DNA from 3 places in the Klebsiella scottii genome. Region 1 is predicted to be linked to each of the others. Evidence: predicted binding sites of a transcription regulator. Region 1 holds the regulator's gene; each other region holds the start of a gene.
What was found. The regulator sigma-54, encoded in region 1, starts transcription at its own class of promoters, with help from an activator protein. The targets are predictions, from matches to a motif close to GTTGGCACANNTTTCGCTNT.
Positions count from the first base shown of each region.

Region 2: a site for sigma-54 is predicted at 4,116-4,135, ahead of glnK (P-II family nitrogen regulator). Genes of this name have one in related genera too.
Region 3: a site for sigma-54 is predicted at 3,226-3,245, ahead of norV (anaerobic nitric oxide reductase flavorubredoxin). Genes of this name have one in related genera too.

Region 1 is NZ_JARXNI010000019.1:59,505-66,217, forward strand. Features, by position in the region: gene rapZ (RNase adapter RapZ) at 1-539, opposite strand, end outside; gene ptsN (PTS IIA-like nitrogen regulatory protein PtsN) at 585-1,073, opposite strand; gene hpf (ribosome hibernation promoting factor) at 1,147-1,434, opposite strand; gene rpoN (RNA polymerase factor sigma-54) at 1,457-2,890, opposite strand; gene lptB (LPS export ABC transporter ATP-binding protein) at 2,938-3,663, opposite strand; gene lptA (lipopolysaccharide ABC transporter substrate-binding protein LptA) at 3,670-4,215, opposite strand; gene lptC (LPS export ABC transporter periplasmic protein LptC) at 4,184-4,759, opposite strand; gene kdsC (3-deoxy-manno-octulosonate-8-phosphatase KdsC) at 4,756-5,322, opposite strand; gene kdsD (arabinose-5-phosphate isomerase KdsD) at 5,337-6,341, opposite strand; gene QFI97_RS04035 (calcium/sodium antiporter) at 6,338-6,713, opposite strand, start outside.
Region 2 is NZ_JARXNI010000020.1:3,085,344-3,092,056, reverse strand. Features, by position in the region: gene QFI97_RS22215 (Lrp/AsnC family transcriptional regulator) at 1-358, shown strand, start outside; gene QFI97_RS22210 (SmdA family multidrug ABC transporter permease/ATP-binding protein) at 401-2,173, shown strand; gene QFI97_RS22205 (SmdB family multidrug efflux ABC transporter permease/ATP-binding protein) at 2,166-3,944, shown strand; gene glnK (P-II family nitrogen regulator) at 4,187-4,525, shown strand; gene amtB (ammonium transporter AmtB) at 4,559-5,848, shown strand; gene tesB (acyl-CoA thioesterase II) at 5,914-6,713, opposite strand, start outside.
Region 3 is NZ_JARXNI010000019.1:702,140-708,852, reverse strand. Features, by position in the region: gene srlR (glucitol operon DNA-binding transcriptional repressor SrlR) at 1-639, shown strand, start outside; gene gutQ (arabinose-5-phosphate isomerase GutQ) at 632-1,597, shown strand; gene norR (nitric oxide reductase transcriptional regulator NorR) at 1,560-3,104, opposite strand; gene norV (anaerobic nitric oxide reductase flavorubredoxin) at 3,292-4,743, shown strand; gene norW (NADH:flavorubredoxin reductase NorW) at 4,740-5,873, shown strand.

The DNA of each region.
Region 1 (6,713 bases):
ACGTAATCGGCATCGATCGGAATACCGTGCTTAAAGCCAAAGGATTCAAAGACCATGGTGAGCTCGCGCTCGCGTTTGCCCAACAGGCGCGTGCGCAGCATTTCTGCCAGCTCATGTACCGACATTTCTGAGGTGTCGACGATCAGGTCGGCGCGGGAGCGCAGCGGCTCCAGCAGCGCGCTCTCTTCATCGATGGCGCTCTCAAGCGACAGGTTTTTACTCGAAAGCGGATGCAGGCGACGCGTGTCGCTGTAGCGACGAATCAGCGTGTTGCGATCGGCATCAAGGAACAGCAGCTGAGGAGAAAACGCCTCAGGCAGGTTCTTCATCGCCTGCTCAAAGATTTCTGGCGACTCCGGCATGTTGCGCACGTCAATGCTGACGGCGGCGGAAATGTTTCTGTCGGCCAGCGATCTCGCCAGTTCGGGCAGCAGCACTACCGGCAGGTTATCTACGCAGTAGAAGCCCATATCTTCCAGCGCCCGCAGGGCGACGGATTTCCCCGATCCTGAGCGGCCGCTGACGATCATCAGTACCATGTACCGTTTCTCCTCAGTACGATAAAGGGGAGGCTATGGCTCCCGTTATGCGTCATCGCTGCTTCCTGCTTCGGTGATAATCTCATACAGCTCTTCGTCGCTTTGCGCGGCGCGCAGGCGGCGGCAAATCGTTTTGTCCGCCAGCCGTTTTGCTACCAGCGACAGCGTATGCAAATGGGTTTTTGTCTGATCGGCCGGCACCAGAAGCGCAAACAGCAGATCGACGGGCTGATTGTCGATCGCATCAAAGGCGATCGGCGTTTCCAGCTGCACAAAAACGCCAACGGCGCGCAGCGTATCCTCTTCAAGCTTACCGTGCGGAATAGCGATGCCGTTGCCAATTCCGGTACTGCCCATTTTCTCGCGGGTGAGGATCGCTTCGAATACCACCTGGGACGGCAGACCTAGCTGCTTTGCCGCCAGCTCGCTGATGATCTCCAGCGCGCGTTTCTTGCTCTGGCAGTGCACCTGGCTACGGGTACATTCCTGGTTAAGGACATTGCTCAGTTGTAGAGCTGAATCGTTGTTCATCATAATTTCACCTGAGCTCGCTCCCTGCCAGCTGCCGACAACAGACGACGGCCGGCAGGGAGGATCGCCCGGACAATTAGTGTTGTTTTAGTTTATCTTTATGTTTTGTTAGCTGTCGTGCCAGCTTATCGATGAGACCATCGATAGCGGCATACATATCCTGCCCTTCCGCACTGGCATGGATTTCGCCACCGTTGACATGCAGATTGGCGTCCGCAATTTGCGTCACCTTCTCTACTTTTAACACAATATAGACCTGATTGATCCTGTCGAAAAACTGCTCCAGTTTGCTGAACTTCGCGTTGACGAACTCGCGCAGTGCCGGGGTTATTTCGACGTTGTGTCCTGTAATGTTGAGCTGCATAGTGTCTTCCTTATCGGTTGGGTCACACCAGCTGTTTACGCTGGTTAGACGGCGGAATGGATAAAGACTCTCGGTACTTAGCGACGGTGCGGCGCGCCACCATGATACCCTGTTCAGACAGAATGGTGGTGAGCTTACTGTCACTCAACGGCTTCGCGGGGTTCTCCGCGGCGATTAACTTCTTCACCAATGCGCGAATTGCGGTCGACGATGCCTCGCCTCCGCCTTCGGTGTTCACGTGGCTGGAGAAGAAATACTTCAGTTCAAAAATACCGCGCGGACTGTGCAGGTACTTTTGCGTGGTAACGCGTGAAATCGTCGATTCATGCATCTCGACGGCCTGAGCGATGTCCGCCAGCACCATCGGTTTCATAAACTCTTCGCCCTGTTCAAAGAAGGCCTGCTGCTGTTCGACGATGCAGCGGCTGACGCGCAGCAGCGTATCGTTGCGGCTTTCCAGGCTTTTTATCAGCCAGCGGGCTTCCTGCAGGTTGCTGCGGATAAACTGGCTATCGGCATCGTTGCGCGTGCTGTTACCCATTGCGGCGTAGTGCTGGTTGATTTTCAGGCGCGGGATGCTATCGGAATTCAGCTCTACCACCCAGCGATCGCTGACCTTGCGCACCAGCACATCGGGAATCACGTATTCCGGTTCGCTGGTTTGGATCGACTGACCCGGACGCGGATCTAACGACTGGATCAGATTAACCGCTTCTTTCAGAACGTCCTCTTTCAGCCGCGTGACGCGCATCAGGGAACGGAAGTCGTGGTTGGCGAGCAGATCGAGATGATCGCTGATGATGAGCCGGGCTTCTTCCAGCCACGGCGTCTCTTTGGCGTATTGTGATAGCTGAACCAGCAGGCAGTCGCGCAGATCTTTTGCCGCCACGCCAACCGGGTCGAAACGCTGGATGCGCTTGAGTACCGCTTCCACTTCTTCGAGGCCGATTTCGTCATCGTCGATGCTCTCGACAATATCTTCCAGGCGAATAGTGAGGTAACCGGTGTCATCAACGGCATCGACGATCGAGGTGGCGATCGCGCGGTCGGTATCGGTGAACGGCGTCAGCTCCACCTGCCACATCAGGTAATCCTGCAGGCTTTGGGTCGTTTCGCCTTGATAAATTGGCAGCTCGTCGTCCTGATAATCGACGCCGTTGCCCGACGGCGTGCCGGCGGTGTAGATTTCATCCCAGCTGGCGTCGAGCGGCAGCTCCTCCGGCATATCTTTTTGTTCAAGAGCGTCTACGCTATCCAGCGATTCGCGGTCCTCGACCTCTTTGGTTTCTACCTCATCGTGAAGATCGGTTTGCTCAAGCAACGGATTACTCTCCAGCGCCTGCTGGAGTTCCTGCTGGAGTTCTAACGTGGACAGCTGCAGCAAACGTATGGCCTGCTGCAGTTGTGGCGTCATGGCAAGCTGTTGGCTTAGCCTTAATTGCAAACCTTGCTTCATATTCAGGGCTAATATCTCCGGCTAAAACGTCTGTAACCTCTACCCTATCAGAGTCTGAAGTCTTCCCCAAGATACACGCGCTTAACCTGCTCGTCTTCAAGGATTTGCTGCGGTGTACCGTGGGCGATCAGGTGGCCCTGGCTGACGATATACGCGCGTTCGCAGACGGCCAGCGTTTCCCTGACGTTATGGTCGGTGATCAGCACGCCAAGACCGCTGTCGCGCAGGTGCTCGATGATGCGTTTGATATCGATAACCGAAATGGGGTCAACGCCGGCAAACGGTTCATCCAGAAGGATAAATTTAGGGTTCGCGGCCAGCGCGCGGGCAATTTCAACGCGGCGACGTTCGCCGCCGGAAAGCGCCTGACCGAGGCTATCGCGCAGATGCTCGATATGGAACTCTTCCATCAGCTCTTTCGCGCGATCGTCACGCTGTTCGCTGCTCAGATCGTCACGGATCTGCAGCACCGCCATCAGGTTGTCGTAGACGCTCAGGCGACGGAAAATCGAGGCTTCCTGCGGCAGGTAGCCAATGCCCCGGCGCGCGCGGGCGTGAAGCGGCAGCAGGCTGATATCTTCATCATCGATGATAATATTACCGGCGTCGCGCGGCACGATCCCGACGACCATGTAGAAGGTGGTGGTTTTGCCGGCGCCGTTCGGGCCGAGCAGGCCGACAATCTCACCGGAGTTGACGGTCAGACTGACGTCTTCCACCACGCGGCGGCCTTTATAAGCTTTGGCGAGATTCTTTGCAGTTAATGTTGCCATAACGAATTACTTACCTTTCTTTGGCTGATCGGTGCCTTTGTCCTGCAGCTGCGAAGGAACCAGAACCGTAGTCACGCGCCCGCCTTTGTTGCTGAACGCCTGCATTTTCTGCTCTTTCACCAGATAGGTGATTTTGTCGCCCTGGATATTGCTATCGATCTGTTCCAGATGCGCATTGCCGGTCAGGACGACGAAATCATTTTGCAGTTCATAATGCATTTTTGACGCGCGGCCTTTAACCGGCTTGCCGTTATCCTGCATCTGGAAGAAGGTTGCCGGATTACCGTATCCGTCGATCACCTCTTTACCCCTCTCGCCGCCGGGACGAGTGACCACGACCTTATCGGCATTGATCTTGATGGTGCCCTGGGTCACGACGACATTACCGGTAAAGGTGACAACATTGCCCTGCATATCCAGCGACTGCTGATCGGATTCGATATGAATCGGCTGATCGGTGTCGCCAGTCTTTGCCAGTGCCGGCAGGCTGACGGCCAGTATGGCGCTGGCGAGCGCAATCTTAAGGCTGAGTTTGTTTGTTCTGAATTTCATAAGAGGTTCTAACCTTTTCAATCAGCTCGGCATTTTTGCTGCGCAGGTTCCCGCGCATTTTTAGGCCACTGGAATTAAATGTTGTCCCGTACAACGTCACCATGTCATCGGAGGTAACATCCTGCGTCACCAGGTTTATCTGGGCGTTATCCGTCGTAATTTTGCGCAGTTGAGAGTCTGGGTTTAGCGCATTTACCTCAACGTGCCCATAAAGATACAGCATACGATCGTTGGTCAGCTTGGCTTTATCCGCTTTGATTGACCAGCTCGGGGCTTTGTTGGTATCAAAGGTGGTCATCACCGGCTGAGTGAACCACGACAGCTCCTGCGCAGAAAAATACGCGACATGCTCGGCGATAAGGCGATAGTTAAGCGCCCCTTCCGGACTGTAAACGACGGTATCGGTATGCTCGCTGGTATAGGTTGGGTCATCAGGATTGACCTCCGGCTGAGCGGTATCGTCGGTACCCGCCAGGTTAAGGCCGATCAGGATCAGCGCGACCAGCGACAGTAAAATGATAACCCAACGTCTGGTTTTACTCATATTGATTGCCCTTTGGCCTCATCCAGCTTGCCCTGCGCCAATAGTAACAAATCGCAGACTTCGCGTACCGCTCCGCGCCCGCCGTTGATGCGGGTAACATAGTCTGCGCGTGGAAGCAGCAGCGGGTGCGCATCCGCCACTGCAACGCTTAAGCCTGTTTCTGCCATTACCGGCCAGTCGATCAGGTCGTCGCCAATATAGGCCACCTCGTCCGGACGGACGGCCAGCTTGCTTAATAAGTCACGGAAGGCCAGCAGCTTATCGGACTGCCCTTGATACAGATGCGTAATGCCTAACGTCTTACAGCGATCTTCTACCAGTTTAGCGTTTCGCCCGGTAATAATCGCCACTTCAATGCCTGAAGTCAGCGCGCAGCGGATCCCGTAGCCATCGCGTACGTTGAACGCTTTCAGCTCTTCGCCGTTGTTGCCCATATAGATAAGACCGTCGGAAAGCACGCCGTCAACGTCGAGGATCAGTAAACGGATCTTCGCCGCGCGTTCGAGAAATTCGGGGCTTACCGGTCCGTAGCAGGTCGCTAGCGGAGCATCAGCATTATTCATTATTTTATCCTTACTTACACTACGCCTGCGCGCAGGAGATCGTGCATATGTACCACACCCAACAGACGGTCGCCATCGGCAACTAATACGCAGGTGATATGACGGGCTTGCATCAGGTTCAGCGCATCGACCGCCAGAATGCCGGGACGGATGCGAATTCCACCCGGCGTCATGACCTCGGCGATGCCGGCATTACGCATATCGACCCCGGAATCGAACACCCGACGCAGGTCGCCGTCGGTGAAAATACCGATGATGTTCATGTCATCATCGCAGATAGCGGTCATGCCTAAATTTTTACGCGTGATTTCCAGCAGCGCGTCGCGCAGCGTGGCCTGCAGAGTAACGTGCGGGATTTCATCTCCGGTGTGCATGATATCATTGACCCGCAGCAGCAGCTTACGGCCCAGCGCGCCGCCGGGGTGGGAGAGCGCGAAATCTTCGGCGGTAAAGCCGCGGGCTTCCAGCAGCGCGACCGCCAGAGCGTCGCCCATCACCAGCGCCGCGGTAGTGCTTGACGTCGGGGCCAGGCCTAGCGGACAGGCTTCTTTTAGCACCTTCACGCACAGGTGGATATCCGCCGCGCGCGCCATGCTGCTTTCCGCACGGCTGGTCATGCAGATAAGCGGCACCCGCTGTCGCTTAAGTACGGGGATCAGCGCTAAAATTTCGTTCGACTCGCCGGAGTTCGACAGGGCGATAACAACGTCCTGCGGCGTGACCATGCCTAAATCGCCGTGGGCCGCTTCGCCGGGATGTACGAAGAACGACGGCGTACCGGTGCTGGCGAAGGTGGCTGCCATTTTACGCGCGATGTGGCCGGACTTGCCCATCCCCATGACCACCACTTTGCCGGCGCAGCGGAAAATCGTTTCGCAGGCGCGCGTAAAATCTTCATTAATGTATTGATCGAGCTGAGCCAGACCTTCACGTTCAATTTCCAGGACCTTGCGGCCTGCCTGTTGAAAGTCAAAATCCGTTGGCAAATCTATTTGCGACATAATGGTATCCCGATTCATTCACCAAAGAGCGGTGCTGCCCAGTACAGCATCGCCAACCAAACCACAAAACCGCCGACCAGCAGCGCCCCGGCGAGCCGGCTGGGCTGCCGTTTTCGGCGCCAGCACAGCAGGGCGAAAATTACGCTGACCAGCATCATGACGGCATAGTCGCGCGTAAACGCTTCGGGGGCGAAGGAGCCCGGCGCGATCAGCGCCGGCAGCCCGAGAACCAGGACGATATTAAGGATATTGGCGCCAATGATATTCCCGATGGCAATATCATCTTCCCCTTTACGTGCGCCAGCAATCGCGGTCGCCAGTTCCGGCAGGCTGGTGCCGATGGCGACCACCGTGAGGCCGACGGTCAGTTCGCTGATGGCGAAGTAGTTC
Region 2 (6,713 bases), on a different contig from region 1:
CTGCTGGAAACGGCTGAAGCGGCTGGAAGATGAGGGTATCCTGCGCGAGCGGGTCGCGCTACTGGATGCAGAAAAACTCGGTCTTAGCCTGACGGCCTTTGTGCTGATAAAGACCCAGCACCACAGCAGCGACTGGTACTGCCGCTTCGTGAGCGAGGTGACGCAAATGGCGGAAGTTCTCGGCTTCTGGCGCATGGCGGGGGAGTATGATTACCTGCTGCGGGTCCAGGTCGCGGATATGAAACGCTACGATGATTTTTATAAACGACTGGTGAACAGCGTTCCGGGACTCTCTGATGTTACTTCGAGTTTCGCGATGGAACAGATAAAATACACCACGGCCTTACCGATTGATTAACGGCGTTTGCCGCGACGATTTATACACTCAGGATTTAACTGCTTGCGATTATTTGCTCAACTTAGCTGGTACTTTCGCCGGGAGTGGCGCCGTTATCTCGGCGCTATTGCTCTACTGGCCATTATCGCCGTTTTACAGCTGATTCCGCCTAAGGTGGTGGGGATTGTGGTTGATGGCGTCACCAAAGAACATTACACCGCTGAAAAGGTGTGGATGTGGGTTGGCGTGCTGGTACTGATCGCGATAATGGTTTACCTCCTGCGCTATGTCTGGCGCGTGCTGCTGTTTGGCGCCTCTTATCAGCTGGCCGTCGAGCTGCGGGAAGATTTTTATCGCCAGCTGAGCCGCCAGCATCCGGCCTTCTACCTGCGCCACCGCACCGGCGACCTGATCGCCCGCGCCACCAACGACGTTGACCGGGTGGTCTTCGCGGCGGGGGAGGGCGTGCTGACGCTGGTGGATTCACTGGTGATGGGCTGCGCGGTGCTGATCGTGATGTCGACGCAAATCAGCTGGCAGCTCACGCTGCTGGCGCTGCTGCCGATGCCGGTGATGGCGCTGGTGATTAAGCGCAACGGCGATGCCCTGCACGAGCGTTTCCGCGTGGCGCAGGCGGCGTTCTCAAGCCTCAACGACCGAACCCAGGAAAGCCTGACCAGTATCCGCATGATTAAAGCCTTTGGCCTGGAAGACCGGCAGTCGGCGCAGTTCGCGGCCGATGCGGAGGATACCGGTAAGAAAAATATGCGCGTGGCGCGCATCGATGCGCGCTTTGATCCGACGATCTATATCGCTATCGGGACCGCCAATCTGCTGGCGATCGGCGGCGGGAGCTGGATGGTGCTGCAGGGCAGCATGACCCTGGGTCAGCTCACCAGCTTTGTCATGTATCTGGGGCTGATGATTTGGCCCATGCTGGCGCTGGCGTGGATGTTTAATATCGTCGAGCGCGGCAGCGCGGCCTATAGCCGAATTCGCACGATGCTGGAAGAGGCGCCGGCGGTCAAAGACGGCAGCGAAACGGCGCCGGAAGGGCGCGGCATGCTTAACGTTGCCGTGCGCGAGTTTATCTATCCTCAGGCCAACAAACCCTCGCTGGAAAAGGTCAATTTTGTGCTGCAGCCGGGGCAAATGCTTGGTATCTGCGGGCCAACCGGCTCGGGGAAAAGCACTATTCTGGCGCTGATACAGCGCCACTTCGACGTCACCCAGGGGGATATTCGTTTTCATGATATTCCTTTAACCCGGCTACAGCTGGACAGCTGGCGCGGTCGGCTGGCGGTGGTCAATCAGACGCCGTTCCTGTTTTCCGACACCGTGGCAAACAACATCGCGCTCGGCAGGCCCGAGGCGACGGCTGAGCAAATTGAGCGGGTGGCGCGCCTCGCCAGCGTTCACGAGGATATTCTGCGTCTGCCCCAGGGCTATGAGACCGAGGTGGGCGAACGCGGCGTGATGCTGTCCGGTGGGCAGAAACAGCGCATCTCCATTGCTCGCGCGCTGCTGCTGGAGGCGGAGATCCTGATTCTCGACGATGCCCTGTCGGCGGTAGACGGCCGTACGGAGCACCAGATACTGTATAACCTGCGGCAGTGGGGAGAAGGCCGGACGGTGATCATCAGCGCCCATCGACTATCGGCATTGACGGAAGCCAGCGAAATTCTGGTCATGCAGCATGGTCATATTGCCCAGCGCGGCCGCCATGAGGTGCTGGCAGCGCAGCCGGGCTGGTATCGCGATATGTACCGCTATCAGCAGCTGGAGGCGGCGCTGGATGACGCCCCTCATGAACTTGAGGAGGCTGCCGATGCGTAGTTTTACCGAACTCTGGCCAACCTTAAAACGTCTGCTGGTCTACGGCTCGCCGTGGCGCAGGCCGCTGCTGATTGCGGTAGGAATGATGTGGGTTGCGGCGGCGGCTGAAGTTAGCGGCCCGCTGCTGATCAGCTATTTCATCGACAATATGGTGGCGAAGAATTCGCTGCCGCTGAAGCTGGTTAGCGGCCTCGCGGTGGCCTATATCGGCCTGCAGATCCTCGCGGCGACGCTGCACTACAACCAGTCGTTGCTGTTTAACCGCGCCGCCGTCGGCGTCGTTCAGCAGCTGCGTAGCGACGTGATGGACGCCGCGCTGCGCCAGCCGCTTAGTGAATTCGATACTCAGCCGGTCGGGCAGCTTATCTCCCGGGTGACTAACGACACCGAGGTGATCCGCGATCTCTACGTCACCGTGGTGGCGACGGTGCTGCGCAGCGCGGCGCTGATTGGCGCAATGCTGGTGGCGATGTTCAGCCTCGACTGGCGCATGGCGCTGGTGGCGCTGGCGATTTTCCCGGCGGTGCTGATCGTCATGATGATCTATCAGCGCTACAGCACGCCTATCGTCCGGCGGGTGCGCGCCTGGCTGGCGGACATCAACGACGGCTTTAATGAAGTCATTAACGGCATGGGCGTTATCCAGCAGTTCCGCCAGCAGGCGCGGTTCGGCGAGCGGATGCGCGAGGCCAGCTATGCCCACTATCTGGCGCGTATGCAAACGCTGCGTCTCGACGGCTTCCTGCTGCGCCCGCTGCTCAGCCTGTTCTCGACGCTGGTGCTGTGCGGGCTGCTGATGCTCTTTGGCTTCAGCGCCACGGGAACCATTGAGGTTGGGGTGCTGTATGCCTTTATCAGCTATCTCGGTCGGCTGAACGAGCCGCTGATTGAGCTGACGACTCAGCAGTCGATGCTGCAGCAGGCGGTGGTGGCCGGCGAGCGGGTCTTCGAGCTGATGGATCGGCCGCGCCAGGCGTGGGGGCAGGATGATGCGCCGCTGCGCAGCGGGACGGTATCGATCGAGGATCTCTCTTTCGCCTACCGCGGCGATCGGCTGGTGCTGCAGGATATCAACCTTGAAATTCCGTCCCGCAGCTTTGTGGCGCTGGTTGGCCACACCGGTAGCGGCAAAAGTACGCTCGCCAGCCTGATGATGGGCTACTACCCGCTGAGCAAAGGCGAGATCCGCATTGACGGTCGTCCGCTCTCTTCTTTAAGCCACAGCGCATTACGCCAGGGCGTCGCAATGGTGCAGCAGGATCCGGTCGTGCTGGCCGATACCTTCTACGCCAACGTCACTCTCGGTCGCGATATCAGCGAGGCGCAGGTCTGGGAAGCGCTGGAAGCCGTTCAGCTGGCCGAGCTGGCGCGCGGCATGAACGGCGGGCTCTATACCCTGCTGGGCGAGCAGGGCAACAACCTCTCGGTAGGTCAGAAGCAGCTTCTGGCGCTGGCCCGGGTGCTGGTTGATACTCCGCAGATACTGATCCTTGACGAGGCTACGGCGAATATCGACTCCGGCACCGAGCAGGCGATCCAGCAGGCGCTGGCAAAGGTCCGCCAGAACACCACGCTGATTGTGATTGCCCATCGCCTGTCGACGATAGTCGAAGCGGACACGATTCTGGTGCTCCATCGCGGCCAGGCCGTCGAGCGCGGCAACCATCAGCAGCTGCTGGCGGAAAAGGGACGCTACTGGCAGATGTATCAGCTGCAGCTGGCCGGCGAAGAGCTGGCGGCGAGCTCGCAGGAAGAGTCACTTATTGCCTGATGCACTATAAGCAGGCAGTGATTCTGCGGCGATATAGCATGGTGCAAAAATGCAACCTTTTGTGCACTGAAATGGTGCGTTTTTAGACGTCGCCGGGCGCTTTCCCCCTCGTTCCCGGGCCGTTTCTCTCTTTTCTTCATCAAAAGGGCCGCTTAGCGGTCCTTTTTCATTTCTGGCATAGCCTTTGCTTTATTCCCTGTGTGTTAGCTGCTGCCATTACGAATTCTGATCGGAGGGGACTTATGAAGCTGGTTACCGTGGTAATCAAACCGTTTAAACTGGAAGACGTTCGCGAAGCGTTATCTTCCATCGGCATTCAGGGCCTGACGGTCACTGAAGTGAAAGGGTTTGGCCGCCAGAAAGGCCATGCTGAGCTGTACCGTGGCGCCGAATATAGCGTTAACTTTTTGCCGAAGGTAAAAATTGACGTCGCGATCGCCGACGATCAGCTTGATGAGGTCATCGACGTCATCAGTAAAGCGGCATACACCGGGAAAATTGGCGATGGCAAAATTTTCGTCGCCGAGCTGCAGCGCGTTATTCGCATCCGCACCGGCGAAGCCGACGAAGCGGCACTGTAACGACCAGACCACACAGTGATGGGGATTGAGAAGATGAAAATAGCAACAACAATGAAAACAGGTCTGGGTGCGCTGGCGCTTCTCCCGGGATTAGCCATGGCCGCACCGGCGGTGGCAGATAAAGCCGACAACGCCTTTATGATGATCTGCACCGCGCTGGTGCTGTTTATGACTATTCCGGGCATCGCGCTGTTCTACGGCGGCCTGATTCGCGGCAAAAACGTGCTTTCGATGCTGACTCAGGTGATTGTCACCTTTGCGCTGGTGTGCGTTCTGTGGGTGCTCTACGGCTACTCGCTGGCGTTCGGCACCGGCGGCAGCTTCTTCGGCAGCTTCGACTGGATACTGTTGAAAAATATTGAGCTGAAAGCGCTGATGGGCTCCTTCTATCAGTACATTCACGTCGCCTTCCAGGGCTCCTTCGCCTGTATCACCGTCGGCCTTATCGTCGGCGCGCTGGCGGAGCGTATTCGCTTCTCCGCGGTGCTGATCTTTGTGGTGGTGTGGATGACGCTCTCCTATGTACCGATTGCCCATATGGTCTGGGGCGGCGGTCTGCTGGCGACGCACGGCGCGCTGGATTTTGCCGGCGGTACCGTTGTGCATATCAACGCCGCGGTTGCCGGGCTGGTGGGTGCCTACATGATGGGCAAACGCGTAGGCTTTGGCAAAGAGGCGTTCAAACCGCATAACCTGCCGATGGTCTTCACCGGCACCGCGATTCTGTATGTCGGCTGGTTTGGCTTCAACGCTGGCTCTGCCAGCGCGGCGAACGAAATTGCGGCCCTGGCGTTTGTGAATACCGTTGTGGCGACCGCCGCTGCGATTCTGGCCTGGACCTTCGGCGAATGGGTTACCCGCGGTAAGCCGTCCCTGCTGGGCGCATGCTCCGGGGCGATTGCCGGTCTGGTTGGTATTACGCCGGCATGTGGTTATATCGGCGTGGGCGGTTCACTGATTGTGGGTATTGCTGCCGGTCTGGCGGGTCTGTGGGGCGTAACGGTGCTGAAACGCTGGCTGCGCGTTGACGACCCGTGCGATGTGTTCGGCGTGCACGGCGTCTGCGGGATTGTGGGCTGTATCCTGACCGGTATCTTTGCCGCGACCTCTTTGGGCGGCGTCGGTTACGCAGAAGGCGTCACTATGGGGCATCAGCTGCTGGTACAGCTGGAAAGTATTGCCATCACCATCGTCTGGTCGGGCATCGTCGCCTACATTGGCTATAAAGTTGCCGATATGACCGTAGGTCTGCGCGTACCGGAAGAGCAGGAGCGCGAAGGCCTGGACGTCAACAGCCACGGCGAAAACGCCTACAATGCCTGAATCTTTGTGTTATCTCCAGTAGCAGCAAAGCCTCCCGCGGGAGGCTTTTTTTATGTCGTTACGTCCTACGCATTCCGGTTGCGCATTACGCCTTCCTGCACCGTCGACGCCACCAGGATGCCGTCCTGGGTGTAGAACTCGCCGCGCACAAATCCCCTGGCGCTGGAGGCTGAGGTGCTCTCAACGCTGTACAGCAGCCACTCATTAATGTTGAACGGGCGATGGAACCACATCGAGTGATCGATTGTGGCAACCTGCATGCCGGGCTCAAGGAAGCCCACGCCGTGCGGCTGCAGCGCGACCGGCAGGAAGTTAAAGTCCGAGGCGTAGCCCAGCAGATATTGATGGATGCGGATGTCTTCCGGGACGGCGCCGTTGGCGCGGATCCATACCTGGCGGGTCGGTTCTGCCGCATGGCCTTTTAGCGGGTTATGGAATTCAACCGGGCGGATCTCCAGCGGCTTATCGCAGAGGAACTTATCTTTGACCTGCGGCGGCAGCAGATGCGCCAGCTTACGGGCAATATCGGTCTCTGAAGGCAGAGAGTCCGGCGACGGGGCCACCGGCATCGTTTTTTGATGCTCGTAGCCCGGTTCCGGGGCCTGGAAAGAGGCGGTCATATAGAAAATCGGCTTGCCGTTTTGAATCGCGGCCACCCGGCGCGCGCTGAAGCTGTTGCCATCGCGCAGGACTTCGACGTCATAAATTATCGGCTTTTGGCTATCGCCAGGGCGCAGGAAGTAGCTATGGAACGAGTGGATCAGACGCTCGGCAGGCACGGTTTCTTTCGCCGCGTACAGCGCCTGGCCGACGACCTGGCCGCCAAAAACCTGACGTAGCCCCAGATCTTCGCTCTGCCCGCGGA
Region 3 (6,713 bases), 640 kb from region 1:
GCCGGAACCGTCATTCGCACCTACGGCGGAGTGGTGTTGAATAAAGACGAAAGCGACCCGCCTATCGATCATAAGACGCTGATCAATACCGCGAAGAAAGCGCGCATCGCCGAAGCCGCCGTGCGCTTTATTCACGATGGCGACTCGATCATCCTCGATGCCGGCAGTACGGTGCTACAGATGGTGCCCCTGCTCAGCCGCTTCAATAACATCACGGTAATGACCAACAGCCTGCATATCGTTAACGCCCTCTCTGAGCTCGACAATGAACAAACGATTCTGATGCCCGGCGGCACCTTTCGCAAAAAATCAGCTTCCTTTCACGGGCAGCTGGCGGAGAATGCCTTCGAGCAGTTCAGCTTCGATAAGCTGTTTATGGGTACCGACGGCATCGATCTGAACGCCGGCGTTACCACCTTCAACGAGGTTTATACCGTCAGCAAAGCGATGTGCAATGCCGCCAGGGAAGTGATCCTGATGGCCGACTCATCGAAGTTTGGCCGTAAGAGCCCAAACATCGTCTGCGGCCTTGAAAGCGTGGATATGCTGATTACCGATGCCGGTATCGACCCGACGTTCCAGCGGGCGCTGGAAGAGCAAGGCATCAAAGTGATTATTACTGGAGAAGATCATGAGTAACTTTCTGTTAGAAGCCGGACGCCAGACCCTGCTGCTGGAGCTCCAGGAGGCGAGCCGCCTGCCTGAACGCCTGGGCGACGACTTCATCCGCGCGGCGGAAACCATCATCCACTGCGAGGGTAAACTGATTGTTTCCGGCATCGGTAAATCAGGCCATATCGGCAAAAAGCTGGCCGCCACCTTTGCCAGCACCGGCACGCCGGCGTTTTTTGTCCACCCGGCGGAGGCGCTGCACGGCGATCTGGGGATGCTCGACGGTCGCGACGTGATGCTCTTTATCTCTTATTCCGGCGGGGCGAAGGAGCTCGATCTGATCGTGCCCCGGCTGGAAGAAAAATCGATTCCTCTGCTGGCGATGACCGGTAAATCGAAATCCCCGCTGGCGCTGGCGTCCAGGGCGGTGCTGGATATTGCCGTAGAGCGCGAAGCCTGTCCGATGCACCTCGCCCCGACCTCCAGCACCGTCAACACCCTGATGCTCGGCGACGCGCTGGCGATGGCGGTGATGCAGGCCCGCGGCTTCAATGAAGAAGATTTTGCCCGCTCGCATCCGGCCGGCGCGCTCGGCGCGCGGCTGCTGAATAAAGTCCACCATCTGATGCGTCGCGACGAGGAGGTGCCGCGCGTTGACGTCACCGCCAGCGTGATGGCCGCCATGCTTGAACTCAGCCGCACCGGGCTCGGCCTGGTAGCGGTATGCGATGCGCAAAACCGCGTCGAGGGCGTATTCACCGACGGCGACCTGCGCCGCTGGCTGGTGGGCGGCGGCACCCTTGAGGATACCGTCAGCCGGGCGATGACCCGCAGCGGCGTGACGCTGCAGGCCGAGAGCCGCGCGGTTGAAGCCAAAGAGCGCCTGATGAAGCACAAAATCAGCGCCGCCCCGGTGGTGGATGAGCGTGACCAGCTGGTCGGCGCGATTAACCTGCAGAACTTTTATCAGGCCGGGATTCTTTAAGCCCCAGACGCTTCGCCAGCCGATGCAGGTTGGCGACGTCCAGCGCCAGCGCCCGGGCCGCTGCCGCCCAGCTGCGGTTATTCTCCGCCAGCGCCCGGGCGATCGCCTCGCGCTGGAATGACTCCGTCGCCTCACGCAGGTTTAGCGCCTGCGTCGGCGCCGGCGGCGCGGCGCTCGGCAGATTCGGCGCTTCACCGGCAAACTGAAAGTGCTGCGGTTCCAGCACGATTTCATCCCCCGCCTGGGTCGCCCGCGCCAGCACCACCGCGCGATGAATCGCATGCTCCAGCTCGCGAACGTTGCCGGGCCACGGCCAGGCGCTCAGCCTTGCCCGCGCGGCGTTGCTTAACACCACCTGCCCCAGCCCCATCCGCAGGCGGCACTGCTCGCAGAAATAGCCCGCCAGCAGCACCACGTCCTGATCCCGCTCGCGCAGTGCCGGCACCGACAGCGGAAAGACGCTCAGCCGGTGATAGAGATCGGCGCGAAAGCGCCCTTCGACTACCTCCTGGCGCAGGTCGCGGTTGGTGGCCGCCAGCACCCGCACGTCCACCCGCAGACTGCGATCGTCCCCGACGCGCTGAATGTCGCCATACTGCAGCACGCGCAGCAGCTTCGCCTGCAGCGCCAGCGACAGCTCGCCGATCTCATCGAGGAACAGCGTGCCGTTATCGGCCATTTCAAACTTGCCGCTGCGGTTGCTGATAGCCCCGGTAAACGCCCCTTTTACGTGACCAAAAAGCTCGCTCTCGGCCACGCTTTCCGGCAGCGCCGCGCAGTTAAGATAGACCAGCGGATTGGCGGCGCGCGGCGAGCCCTGATGCACCGCTTTCGCCACCAGCTCCTTGCCGGTGCCGGTTTCACCGTCAATCAGCACGTTTAAATCCGATGCCGCGACGATATCAATCTCCTTTTTCAGCTGCAGCATCGGCGCCGAAAGGCCAATAATCTCCTGGCGCTCGGCGGCCGGGTAGCTCACGCTCGGCTCCGGCAGCACGTTCTGGTTCTCCAGGCGGGCGATCAGCAGCGCATTGTTGAGCGCCCCCGCCACCAGCGCGGCAATCAGCCGCAGCTCCTCATCGCTGAAGCTGTCAAAGCGGTCGGCGTCCATGCCGTCGAGGGTCAGCGCGCCGATCAGCGTCTGCCCGGCAAACAGCGGCAGCCCCACGCAGGCGTGAACCTTGAGGCTTTCCTGGCCGGGGATCAGCCCGTCATACGGGTCCGGCAGGTCGCTATCCGCCGGAAAGCGCACCACGTCGCCGGCGCGGGCGATCGCCTCCAGGCGCGGATGCCCTTCGAGGGAAAAGCGCCGCCCCAGCACGTCCTGGGCGAGGCCGTCGATGGCCAGCGGCACAAACTGATGCGCCTCATAGCGCAGCAGCGCCGAGGCATCGCAGCCGAGGATCTGCCGCAGGGTGGTAATCAGACGCAGGAAGCGGTCGGCATGGCCGATATCGCTTTGCAAATCAATGGCGATTTTCGCCAGCGCCTCTACGGAAAAGCTCATCGCTGCCTCACTGTCATTTTGACAATCACAATAGTCATAACGACTATTTTAACCATTGTCATTTTGACAGCAACGCTTTTAGCAAAAAATAATAAAACCAATAAAATCAACAAACTGAAAAGTTGGCACGCAACTTGATATAAGCAAAACATCTTATTTTGAAAACGCTGAATTAATTGAGGTTGCTATGTCTATTCTGGTTAAAAATAACATTCATTGGGTTGGCCAACGCGACTGGGAAGTGCGTGATTTCCACGGAACTGAATATAAAACGCTGCGCGGCAGCAGCTACAACAGCTATCTTATCCGTGAAGAAAAGAACGTCCTGATTGATACCGTGGATCATAAATTCAGCCGCGAGTTCGTACAGAACCTGCGCAGCGAAATCGACCTCGCCGATATCGACTACATCGTGATTAACCATGCGGAAGAGGACCACGCCGGCGCGCTGACCGAGCTGATGAACTCGATCCCGGACACCCCGATTTACTGCACCGCCAACGCCATCGACTCCATCACCGGGCACCACCATCACCCGGAGTGGAACTTCAACGTGGTGAAAACCGGCGACAGCCTCGATCTCGGCAACGGTAAGCAGCTGATCTTCGTGGAAACCCCGATGCTGCACTGGCCGGATAGCATGATGACCTATATGACCGGCGACGCGGTGCTGTTCAGCAACGACGCCTTCGGTCAGCACTACTGCGACGAACACCTGTTCAACGACGAAGTGGATCAGACCGAGCTCTTCGAGCAGTGCCAGCGCTACTACGCCAACATCCTGACGCCGTTCAGCCGCCTGGTGACGCCGAAAATTACCGAGATCCTCGGATTCAACCTGCCGGTGGATATGATCGCTACCTCCCACGGCGTGGTCTGGCGCGACAACCCGACGCAAATCGTCGAGCTGTACCTGAAATGGGCGGCGGATTATCAGGAAGACCGCATCACCATTTTCTACGACACCATGTCCAACAACACCCGCATGATGGCCGACGCTATCGCCCAGGGCATCACCGACATCGACCCGCGCGTGGCGGTGAAAATCTTTAACGTCGCCCGCAGCGACAAAAACGAAATTCTCACCAACGTCTTCCGCTCAAAAGGCGTGCTGGTGGGCACCTCGACCATGAACAACGTCATGATGCCGAAAATCGCCGGCCTGGTGGAGGAGATGACCGGCCTGCGTTTTCGCAACAAGCGCGCCAGCGCCTTCGGCTCCCACGGCTGGAGCGGCGGCGCGGTTGACCGCCTCTCTACCCGCCTGCAGGACGCCGGCTTTGAAATGTCCCTGAGCCTGAAGGCGAAATGGCGCCCGGATCTGGATGCGCTGGAAATTTGCCGCGAGCACGGCCGCGAAATCGCCCGCCAGTGGGCCCTCTCCCCGCTGCCGGCCAGCGCTGATAAAAAAGCGTCGGCTGAGCAGAGCGATTGCGCCTGCGCCGCTGCCGCCGCGGCCGACCTCGGCCCGTCGATGCAGTGCAGCGTGTGCCAGTGGATCTACGATCCGGCGAAAGGAGAACCGAACCAGGACGTCCAGCCTGGCACCCCGTGGAGCGACGTACCGGATAACTTCCTGTGCCCTGAGTGCTCTCTCGGCAAAGATGTCTTTGACGTTCTGGCAACGGAGGCAAAATGAGTGATGGTATCGTCATCATCGGCTCGGGCTTCGCGGCCCGCCAGCTGGTAAAAAATATTCGTAAGCAGGACCCGCAGATCCCGCTGACGCTGATCGCCGCCGACAGCATGGATGAGTACAACAAACCGGATCTCAGCCACGTCATCAGCCGCGGTCAGAATGCCGAGGATCTGACCCTGCAAACTGCAGGGGAGTTTGCCGAACAGTATAACCTGCGCCTGTTCCCCCACGTCCGGGTGAGCGATATCGACGCCGAGGGCAAAGTGGTCAAAAGTCAGGATCGCGAGTGGCGCTACGACAAGCTGGTGCTGGCGACCGGCGCCGCGCCGTTTATTCCGCCGGTGCCGGGCCGCGAGCTGATGCTCACCCTCAACAGCCAGCGGGAATACGGCGCCGCCCAAACCCGGCTCCACGACGCGCGGCGCGTGCTGATCGTCGGCGGCGGGCTGATCGGCTGCGAGCTGGCGATGGATTTCTGCCGCGCCGGCAAAGCGGTGACGGTGGTCGACAATTCCGCCAGCGTGCTGTCGGCGCTGATGCCGCCGGAGGCCAGCAGCCGCCTGCAGCATCGGTTAACCGACATGGGCGTACACCTGATGCTGAAAACCCAGCTCGAAGGGCTGGAGCAAACCGCTGACGGCATCCGCGTAAGCGTCGATCGTCAGCGCAGCGTGACCGTGGACGCGGTGGTTGCCGCCGCCGGCCTGCGCCCGGAAACCGCCCTGGCGCGTCGCGCAGGCCTTGAGATTAACCGAGGCGTGGTGGTCGATAGCCGCCTGCGCAGCAGCCATCCGGCAATCTTCGCCCTCGGCGACTGCGCCGAAATTAACGGCATGGTGCTGCCGTTCCTGCAGCCTATTTTGCTCAGCGCCATGTGCCTGAGCAAAAATCTACTGGAGCAGCCGGGCGAGCTGAAGCTGCCGCCGATGCTGGTGAAGGTAAAAACCCCGGATCTCCCGCTACATCTGGCCGGAGATACGCGGCGCGAAGACCTGACGTGGAATATCGTGGCCGCCAACGATGGCCTGGTGGCTAAAGGCGTGGATGCGGAAAACCGACTGCGCGCCTTTGTGGTCAGCGAAGACCGGATGAAAGAGGCCTTCGCGCTGCTCAAGCAGCTGGTGAGCTAAGCGCTTTCCCGGATCGCGACGTCAACGCCTTGCCCGTGTATGGATGCCCCCCGTTATACAACCCATCTCTTCAGTTGTGTAACGGGGGGTAAGTTGCGTTCGTATATCCGGCCCCTCTCTCAACACCATCACCATCGTATACGGCCACCATGCTATCTGCGCCCCTGCTTCCCTTCGGGCTATCGGCTTGTTTATCAGAGCGCCTTCAGCCAGGCCAGCCTGTTATGAGAAATGTTTATCTGGTAACAATGCTCAACCAATTGCGTCCATTGCTCCCCGGTTTCGCAAAGTGAATGGGCTAACGCCAAAAGACGTGTGTGGAAGGTGAAGAGTGCCCTGCAGGCTTACGCTCATACTCCGGACCGCCTAAAGAGCGTTCAAAATGCTTTCGTATTTTCTCAAGCACTGACCCGGTTCAAAATGGCAAGTAAAATAGCCCTAATGGGATAAGCTATTTAGAATGTTCGATACAAATGTTAATGTGGGAAAAATGGAGATTTTCACATATAAATCATTTACATTTTAAATTACTAACCAAAACCCATTCTTGACATAAATTAATACCACCATTAAATAAAGAGAGTTAGCATTGATATATTCGCCCTCTTCATTCCATATATGTGAAGTGCATCTCAAAAATGTAAAATCATGTATTTTTAAATGTGAGCACGATCTTTTCTTACGTCTTTTTTATACAAAACACTTTTAACCTGTGTTTTTCTCTCTACATATTTTATTTTTCTGAAAAAGATAAAGTACGTTTACTGAATGGGAAGATTTAGATAGCGTAAGCCGCAATGAGACGGTTTTCATTTCCGGAAGAGCTTAACTTTTAAAAGG